4 regions of the Paenibacillus sp. UNC217MF genome follow, and region 3 is predicted to be linked to each of the others. Evidence: predicted binding sites of a transcription regulator. Region 3 holds the regulator's gene; each other region holds the start of a gene.
The links. Region 3 encodes LexA, which represses DNA repair genes until DNA is damaged. Its sites were predicted from a motif close to CGAACATATGTTCG; they were not measured.
Positions count from the first base shown of each region.

Region 1: the regulator LexA is predicted to act here: its motif matches at 743-756, upstream of addB (helicase-exonuclease AddAB subunit AddB).
Region 2: the regulator LexA is predicted to act here: its motif matches at 986-999, upstream of BP95_RS0120660 (YhjD family protein).
Region 4: the regulator LexA is predicted to act here: its motif matches at 1,254-1,267, upstream of BP95_RS29335 (YhjD family protein).

Region 1 covers NZ_JMLT01000003.1:444,823-447,017, reverse strand. Annotated here, with positions in the region: gene BP95_RS0102180 (DUF1835 domain-containing protein) at 1-622, opposite strand, end outside; gene addB (helicase-exonuclease AddAB subunit AddB) at 905-2,195, shown strand, end outside.
Region 2 covers NZ_KK366027.1:1,024,085-1,026,279, reverse strand. Annotated here, with positions in the region: gene spo0A (sporulation transcription factor Spo0A) at 1-54, shown strand, start outside; gene BP95_RS0120660 (YhjD family protein) at 705-887, opposite strand; partial or broken gene BP95_RS32695 (hypothetical protein) at 1,030-1,209, opposite strand; gene BP95_RS0120655 (response regulator transcription factor) at 1,797-2,195, shown strand, end outside.
Region 3 covers NZ_KK366027.1:784,059-786,253, reverse strand. Annotated here, with positions in the region: gene BP95_RS0119510 (DUF817 domain-containing protein) at 1-98, opposite strand, end outside; gene lexA (transcriptional repressor LexA) at 473-1,102, opposite strand; gene BP95_RS0119500 (LysM peptidoglycan-binding domain-containing protein) at 1,379-1,741, shown strand; gene BP95_RS0119495 (DUF896 domain-containing protein) at 1,921-2,136, shown strand.
Region 4 covers NZ_JMLT01000003.1:237,299-239,493, reverse strand. Annotated here, with positions in the region: gene BP95_RS0101225 (YhjD family protein) at 1-324, shown strand, start outside; gene BP95_RS29335 (YhjD family protein) at 690-1,127, opposite strand; gene BP95_RS0101215 (Crp/Fnr family transcriptional regulator) at 1,382-1,894, shown strand; gene BP95_RS0101210 (GNAT family N-acetyltransferase) at 2,064-2,195, shown strand, end outside.

The DNA.
Region 1 (2,195 bases), on a different contig from region 3:
TTCCATCCTGTGTTGAGGGGTAACGGGAGAGGTGGAATTGAAGCGCTTCCGTAATAGCGCAAAATGGAGCAGGGATACTGCTTGATTCCTGAGCCCATTGTGCAATTTTCAGTGGGTTTGGACTTGTATACGCAATCCAAGCAGAACGCATCCATTCGATGTGCTCAGCGGATAACCGTATGGCGGCATCTCGATAAGGGGCCAACTGCTCTCCCGTCAGCGCCCCAAATCCGAGATAGCGATCATGTTCAGCAATGGAGGCGATGTCGATCCAATATAGCTTGGCATGCGCATTCTCTTGTGTCAGGCGATCTACTAAGCGGAGCAGCATGGTAATGTCGAACAGATCGTGTTCGAACCATAATGCAATCTCTTGAGCAGGCAAAATATCTGATTTCCACGTGCGTTCCTGTTCATTTCCTCTTTGCAAAAAAACAGTGGAAGGCAGCCCGCACATTCGCTCCAATTGCAGCGCTCGATAAGCCAGATACTGCTCAAGCCTAGCGTATACGGGGCCTTCGGTCAGCAGCTCTGAATATACCCATACCTGCTCATTCCACAGCTGTTCGGCGACTTTGGTTAGCTGTATGGCAGTACAATTTCCATTGACAATATGTATCATGACAATCAGCCTCCTTATTCGAATAGAGGGTAGGTTGAACATGAGCCTCGCCTTCGATTACGAAGTTACATGATGCACTGCAACTCACAAGAAGCAGATGGCGAATATCGGCATCGTTTCCAAACATGTGTTCTATCGCTAGTTTGAAATATGATATAATGAAACCTAATGCTAGAATCGGGTGTAACCGAAATTATATACCAATTATTGGTTTGATCATAGTGTATCATATCGTGGCAAGTAGATGCCATGAATCGCATTTAGGGAAATGGAGGGATCACTTTGCCGTTGCATTTTGTCATCGGTCGTTCCGGCAGTGGCAAGACGGAGCATGTGTTAAGAAGCGTACGAGATGAGCTTCGCAGCCAAGCGGACGGGGCACCGATTATATGGATAGTCCCCGAACAGGCAACCTTTCAGGCAGAGCATGCTCTCATTCGTGAGGATGGAATCGCTGGCATATTGAGAGCGCAAGTACTAAGCTTCCGGCGACTTGCGTATCGCGTCATGCAAGAGGCTGGCGGCACTGCACTAACAGCGATCAATGAAGAGGGCAAGAAGATGCTGCTCTACAAGATTTTGCAGCGCCGCAAGTCAGATTTGCCTTTATTTGCGGGTGCAGCAGAACAATTCGGATTTATCGAGAAGCTTAACGATCTCTTTGATGAGATGAAGCGGTATCGAGTAGAGTCCAGTGAAGTTGAGGAGCATCTTGCTTTTTTGGACGCTCACATGACAGGACAACCGCTGTTATCCGCGAAGCTTCGCGACATTTCCAGCATCCTGCATGAGTTTGAATCGGAATTGGCTGGTCGTTACTTGGATGGGGAAGACGTGCTTGCTCGGTTGTCCGAGGGTGTTGCAGCATCGGAGTACGTGAAGAGCGCTGATATTTGGATTGACGGGTTTCACGGATTTACCCCACAAGAATATGCGGTTCTCGCTTCGCTCATTCTCCATGCGCCGAATGTAAGTGTGACGCTGTGTTTGGATAAGGCGTACGCGCTTGGCGAAGTTCCGCATGAGCTGAATTTGTTCCATCCGACGGCTACTACCATGCTGAAGCTGTTAGAGATGGCCGATACGCTTGGCGTGGACATCGGGAGTATAACGCATCTTGACTCGAACGAAGAACCACTTCCGCGTTATGCAACTTCCCCGAAGCTTGCTCATCTAGAGCGGCATTTTGAACGCAAAGTGCCCTATCGTGAGCCGGAAGTTAATGTGAAGAGCAAGGATAGCCATGCGTCCGATCACGATACGAATCGAGAGGTTACGGTGCAGGCGGCAGTACATCGCCGCGCCGAGGTTGAAGCGGTTGCTGGGGAAATGCTGCGGCGTGTGCGCAATGAGCAGGTACGCTGGCGGGACATGGCGGTAATGGTGCGGAACATTGCACATTATGGTGAGCTGATTGATACGGTATTCACCGAGGCGGGGATTCCCTATTTTACGGATCAGAAGAAATCAGTCCTGCATCATCCATTTGTTGAGATGACGCGAGCGGTGCTTGATATCATAATAGGCAATTGGAAATACGACGCAGTATTTCGGTTTGTCAAAACCGATTTTT
Region 2 (2,195 bases), 240 kb from region 3:
GAATTCATCGCGATGGTCGCTGATAAGCTGAGAATTGAGCATAAGGTGTCGTAAATGGCTCAACGGTGAGGCTTTGCGGGATCACAACGCAAATATAAAAATATCGATAAACTATTCACTATTTATGCAATAAATCCGTTGATTTATTGGGTCTGTGAAATACGTGCAGACGGAGGAATGGAATCGTGAAAGTAACATTATCCTCATATGAACAGTCGCTTTGACTTTTTAGTACTTGAATAGAGAGCATAGGGTTGATAAATTGGCGGATGTGAAAAAGGGTCATATCCGTCAATACATCTCCTATGTTCAAGAAAGAGGTAAGTACACAGTAGTAACTCGATTGCGCTGCTTTCAAAATCGTCCTTTTAATGGCTCGTCTTCTTTTTCTGAGAGTGGTTTCGTCAATTCCTATCCGATAAGCCATATGACGATTGATAATCTCGTAATGTCCTGAATCATTATTCGACTAATCCTCGTGTTTACCTTCGATAGTTAGTGGGAAATTTCCGTCCGCCAACGCTCAGATCCGTCAGCAACTCCCGTTCATGTACACGCGCAACCTTTCGTTAGCTTGAGTGGTTATGAGCGACCACAACATCCGCATGTTACTCGTATATCCGCGACACTTAAAATCCGCGCGTTTTCCTTCCGTATCGCGAGTTATTTCGTATACTTTAATTCCACGATTTCTGAACTCTCGTCTAATCTCCGTCATTCGTTACGCGATCCATTGCGGCCGAAATCATATCCGTATATATTTCCGGATTTCTCACGGAATCCGCGATAATCTGTTTATCGCGCTCGTATGCGGACAATATCATCGGGAGCAGTACGTATGATTTAATCAATTCGAGTTCCTCTCCGGTTGCCATCGTAGGAGGCATCGTTAATCACCTCGTGTAATATTTCGGTTAGTTTACATTATGGGAACGTTTGTTCTTATTATACGCCGATTCAAACGATCGAGCAACGTTATTATCCTCGGAAATAAATTCGACTATTTATTATATATAAGTTGAACTAATGCTAGCGACTAGAATAACTAATACAAAGCCGATCAGCCACCGTAAAGACCAGTTTGAGTCTTCCTTTCATTTCGTTCAGAAACGGTTTCAGTAATTTTGCATGATGAATACGGGCATTATCCAGTATTAAAACGATTTTTCCTATAGGATAAGCATCGACGACTTTCCGGCGAAATTGAGAAAAATCCTTCGACGGCTTCTCGCAGCAGCATACAGTCTTGTTTGTACTCCTCGATTAACTTTTCCATCCAATCTCTCCTTCATCATATTTTGTGTAACAGGTCATATACGATAATATGATTCTTCGTTAGAGAACAATAAACTTCATGGTTTTAACCAATAAAATGAAACCCAAAGAGATATATTCATTAAGTCCTCACATGTTTGTTCCACTATCTAAATTCTATATAATTTGTTGCCTCGGGCGTGTATCTCAACGGCTGGAGCATCAGTTCTATCTAAATGAATCTTCTAATGAAGAATATTGAAATATTGTACATGGCGATACGATGAGGACTGGGAAATTCTTCATAGAGGCATCAAATCAGGGGTGAACAAAGTATACCAGCTCATCAATTAAGAAGCTAAGCATCTTCGATGAAGTAATACTCAGTCAGATACAAAAGTCGAGAGTAGATGAGCATTGATCACAACGAGGTCAGTGCTTTTTTCATGGAATGAGAATAATCCAGGATGTTATTCGGAGTTAACGTGTATTACAATAGGTTTATAGAAAAATGTTCCAAACCAAAGGAGAATTTCTTGTACATGAGAACGATATTGGTCGCAGACGACGATGAAAATATAGTGGAACTGATAGGATTATATCTCCGAGCAGAAGGATTTCACGTTATTGAAGCACGGGATGGGATGGAGGCGCTACGGTACATGGATGCGGAGCGAGTCGATCTCGTCATTTTAGATATTATGATGCCGAATATGGATGGGTGGGAACTGTGCGAGGAGCTGCGCCGTTCACATCCTGATTTGCCTATCCTTATGGCTACAGCCAAAGGGGAACCCGGGCAGAAGGTAAGAGGATTCCAATTGGGAACGGATGATTATATAACGAAGCCATTCGATCCAGTGGAGCTGGTGATGCGCGTCAAAGCACTGCTCCGGCGTTACCGAATTGCATTCTCGCAGGTTGTGCAGCTTGGCCCGCTG
Region 3 (2,195 bases):
AGTGCCAACATCGCGAAAATATAAGCGGGGAACAAGCAGGACATTGCCTGGTGCCAGCCAAAATTGAGGAATGATTTTAGTTTGAAAAAGTTATTCATAGTTATCTCCTACCTTGTGTTCGTGAAAATGAATTTTGAACAGTTATACGAGGTGTATCATTAGGTATTATCCTATTCAAATAAATACTTTTAGTCAATAAAAAATTATTGTTATACAATAAATATTTATTGCTAAAGTTGATGTGTGTATATATTCGATGTGGTATAAATCTCTCGAACGATTAGGGTTTATAAGAGTGAACAGTGGTGAGGTTGTTTCGATGAAGATAAGGAGAGAAAGTCGAATTTTATGAAGCTTCTTTTCTAGATGAGATTGTTCAGGTACTGTTCAGCAAATGATATGAAATAATAAGAAAGCAAAAATGCCTCGCTCCCTTCTTAAAAAGAAGAGAACGAGGCATCAATGTAATGTCTTAATGAAAATCACGGAACAAACCAATAACTTTGCCCAGAATCGTTACATGCTGTAAGCGAATCGGTTCATAGGTTGGATTCTCAGGCTGCAAGCGGATATGATCCTTCTCACGATAGAAAGTCTTAACCGTTGCTTCATCTTCTTCAGTCATGGCTACCACGATATCACCGTTGTTCGCTGTCTGCTGCTGACGCACGATGACAAAGTCGCCATTATGTATACCAGCCTCAATCATACTATTACCCATGACCGACAACATGAATACATTCTCGTCATCTCCCACCATATGCATAGGAAGAGGGAAGTAATCTTCAATATTCTCTGTTGCGGTAATTGGCTCGCCTGCAGTTACTTTCCCAACGACCGGCACGCGTGCGAAGGAGCGAGAGAAGTCTGTTGAACGTTCAGATTGATCATGGCTAAGCAGTTCAATAGCACGAGGCTTCGTAGGGTCACGTCGAATGAATCCCTTCTTCTCGAGTCGATCAAGATGACCGTGAACAGTGGAACTGGATGCTAGACCAACGGCTTCGCCTATTTCACGAACAGAAGGCGGATAACCTTTAGCTCGAACTTCATCACGTATAAAATCAAGGATAGCTTGTTGACGACTTGATATTTTAGACAAGGGTATCAACTCCAATGAATACTCTTTTGACAAAATTATACCACAGAACCTCCGTTCGTACAAACATAAGTTCTAAAGATTCTGAAGAAAAAGATTGTGAGAAGTTCGTAAATTACGAGAGAGAAACAAGAGAAAGTTAAATGAGGCTAAATGCTTATTTTTCGATAATATAAAAAGGGGAACGAACGTTCTAAAAAGGCATTGACTCAAACGTGTGTTCGTGTTAGATTAAATTATACAAGATAACAGAACAAGTGTTTGGGAGATGAGTCATTTATGATGTATACAACATATCGTTCAATCTATAAGGTGTCGACAACAGCTTCACAACCTATTCAGAAGAAGCGTTTGTTTCCTTTACGTGTTCGATTCATCATGAGCCTGATTGTATTGTTGTTCATTACTTGTGGAAGCATTGTTCAAGCGCTTGGCATGGATGATAGCCAAACGGAAATTGTAAATGGAGCTGCTGTGGAGCGCGTACTTGTTCAGCCTGGAGATACACTCTGGGGGATTGCATCCTCTTATAAGCCAGAACATACGGATACGCGTCAGTTTATATATGAAATCGTTGAGATGAATCAATTGAAAGGTGATATCTTACCGGCAGGAGAAGTATTGCTCGTTCCGATCCGATGAGTCGGGGTCATTGTCGAATTTACGGTTGAGAAGCTTTGCATTCCTATACATAAGAGCAGAAGGTAGGAGGCCCGAAGAGGCCTCTTTTTTGCGATATAAAAGCTTTCTTGCTGCTTGCTTGACAAGCTGTTACCTCCATGTCAAAGTAGAACATATGCTTACACACATGGAGGTACCTGATGAATATCGACAAGCTTATTGCACGAATTAATGAATTGGCCCGCAAACATAAGACAGTTGGGCTGAGCGATGAGGAAATGGAAGAACGCGCGAAACTGCGCGAGGAATATTTGGTTCTATTCCGCAAGCAGGTACGCAATCAATTAGACACTATTCGCTATGTAGAAGATGAAGAAGGAACAGATAACTCTGGATCGAACGGGATCGTTCATTAAATGAACCTTCATCGATAACGATGGATTCACATTATTCGTTTACTATACAGGGGGTTGCG
Region 4 (2,195 bases), on a different contig from region 3:
GTAACTAAGAAAATTCACGAAATGAAGGGATCCTCTGAGACATTGAAATCTCTGTATACCAAGGCTGCTCAAATCCTTGCAAATGATATCTCTACCGACCTGTCCAAAAGAAGACAGGAGATGTTGAAAAAAGAAATTCGTATTGTAGATGAAGAGAAGCATGATAGTACAATGATATTACACTATGCGTACCATGGCTATGAGGATAGTTTTCATATAACGAAAGAGTACATGAAGATGGAGATAAGCAGAAGGTTAGCTCGATACACGGACAGACTTACCACTAAATTAAGCAACTTAGTTGAAATAGAGCCGCGTTATTAATCGAGTCAAGAGAAGAAGAAAGAGAGCACCTGAGCCTAATTTGACTTCTAAGCCTGACAAAGCCATAACGAAGAATGCCAATTTCCCCAACTCGGGACTGGTTAGCCTGTTGAGAAATCCTCAACAGGTTTTTATCTTTTCCATTGTGTATTCATCCACAGCGTTAATAGGGGATAGACTCCAACAATCGAAAGTTCGAGGATGCAGTGAATTCTGCGGGCTGTCTCATTGACGATGCTGGGCAAGCACGTGATCAGAAATGCCCCTTAGCAAACATCAGAAGAGCGGCTGCTCCGTCCTTGCCAAGGGGCATTGTTCTGAGGAAGTGGATAAGATGAGGCAGCGGTGAATATGGGGCTGTAAACCTATTGGTGCCGAGTAAGGGGACTGCCCATACTTGTGTCTGGATTCGAAGCTTGGGAGGCGGCAATGTTCAAGTAAGCCTGCATGCGGTTCTTCACCTCTGCACGAATCAAGCCGCGCAGCATGTAGAACGAATGTTGATAGCCTCGGCATACGTATTGGACACGAATCCCATGTTCAAGCCGTTCCTCCTCATACACTTTAATGCCGCGGTTGCGAAACTGTTTGCGTAGGCGGTACAAATCGAGAGAAACATTATCTTGTGCTTGTCTTAGACATTGTGTGTAGATGTCGGCCATCTTCAAATTAGAGGCTCCAATCCGTTCAATGTCGCGTTCCAGCACATCCAAGATTAGCGTTTGAATAATATATTGCTTGACGATGTAGGCATCTTCTCCGTTGTGGGGGGGAGAGCCGTTCGATGCGAATGGTGTGCCCATGCGCGTTCTTCCTCCTTGTATATATCGCGTGTGTGCCATATGCATGGCCTCATGTCGTGTGAGGCATGAGATATCTATTTAAAAAGAGCGGAAGGGGAACCCTTGTTCTTATTATATCCATAATACCGAACAAATATTCGTATTTCAACAACCAAACGTGGTCAAAAGGGTGAGAAATCGGTACAATAGGTACAACATACGTGCGAATGCGGCAGCATTCATAGACGGAACGGCAATTAAGGGGGGCAGCAAAAATGATTATGACACTGCATCGGGGAGAAGTTTTATTTCGACAAGGAGATCAAGGAACGTATTTGTACCGCATTATAAGCGGGCTGTGCAAGGTTACACGCTTGCATGAGAACGGCAATATTATTTTGTTCAACCTCGTATACACGGGCGAAATCGTCCCGCATCATTCCTTAATCACGCCGAAGGAATGTCACGGAACAGCGATCGCGATGGTTAAGACGGTCGTGGAACGGATTCCGGCTGAGGAGTGGTATGAAGGCTTGCGGCAGCAGCCGGACAAGGCGCTGGATGTTGCGAAGCTGCTTCAAGATAAGCTGCGTTTCATGCAGCAGCGCATTGATCATTTGACTATCGGGACACCGAGTGAACGACTAGAGCTGTTGTCAGCATGGCTGAGAAGCTATGCGGATACGATGCCTATTACCGAATTATTGACACAAGAAGAAATCGGCCAATTTATTGGTGTGCGGCGGGAAACAGTAAATCGGCTTCTTCGTCAGGGTCAACACGGGTAGAATGGATAACACGCATGCTTAGGAATTACATAAACATGCGCGAGCTATTTGAAGCTGACAAGCGCTGTGCCGTGAGGGCTCGTGCCGGTGTAGATATAGATCTATGTAAATAAAGATATAGGATGGGATTTCAAATGCCACCCAAGTGTGCTTTAATAGGAGGATCATTTTGAATCCTGTAATCATATCGGAGGGCTATATGTTGCTTGAGACGAAACGTTGTACACTTACCAAGCTGCAAGCAAGTGACTATGATAATGTAAGACGGCTGTATGTGAACGAGGAGGTACGCAAATATCTG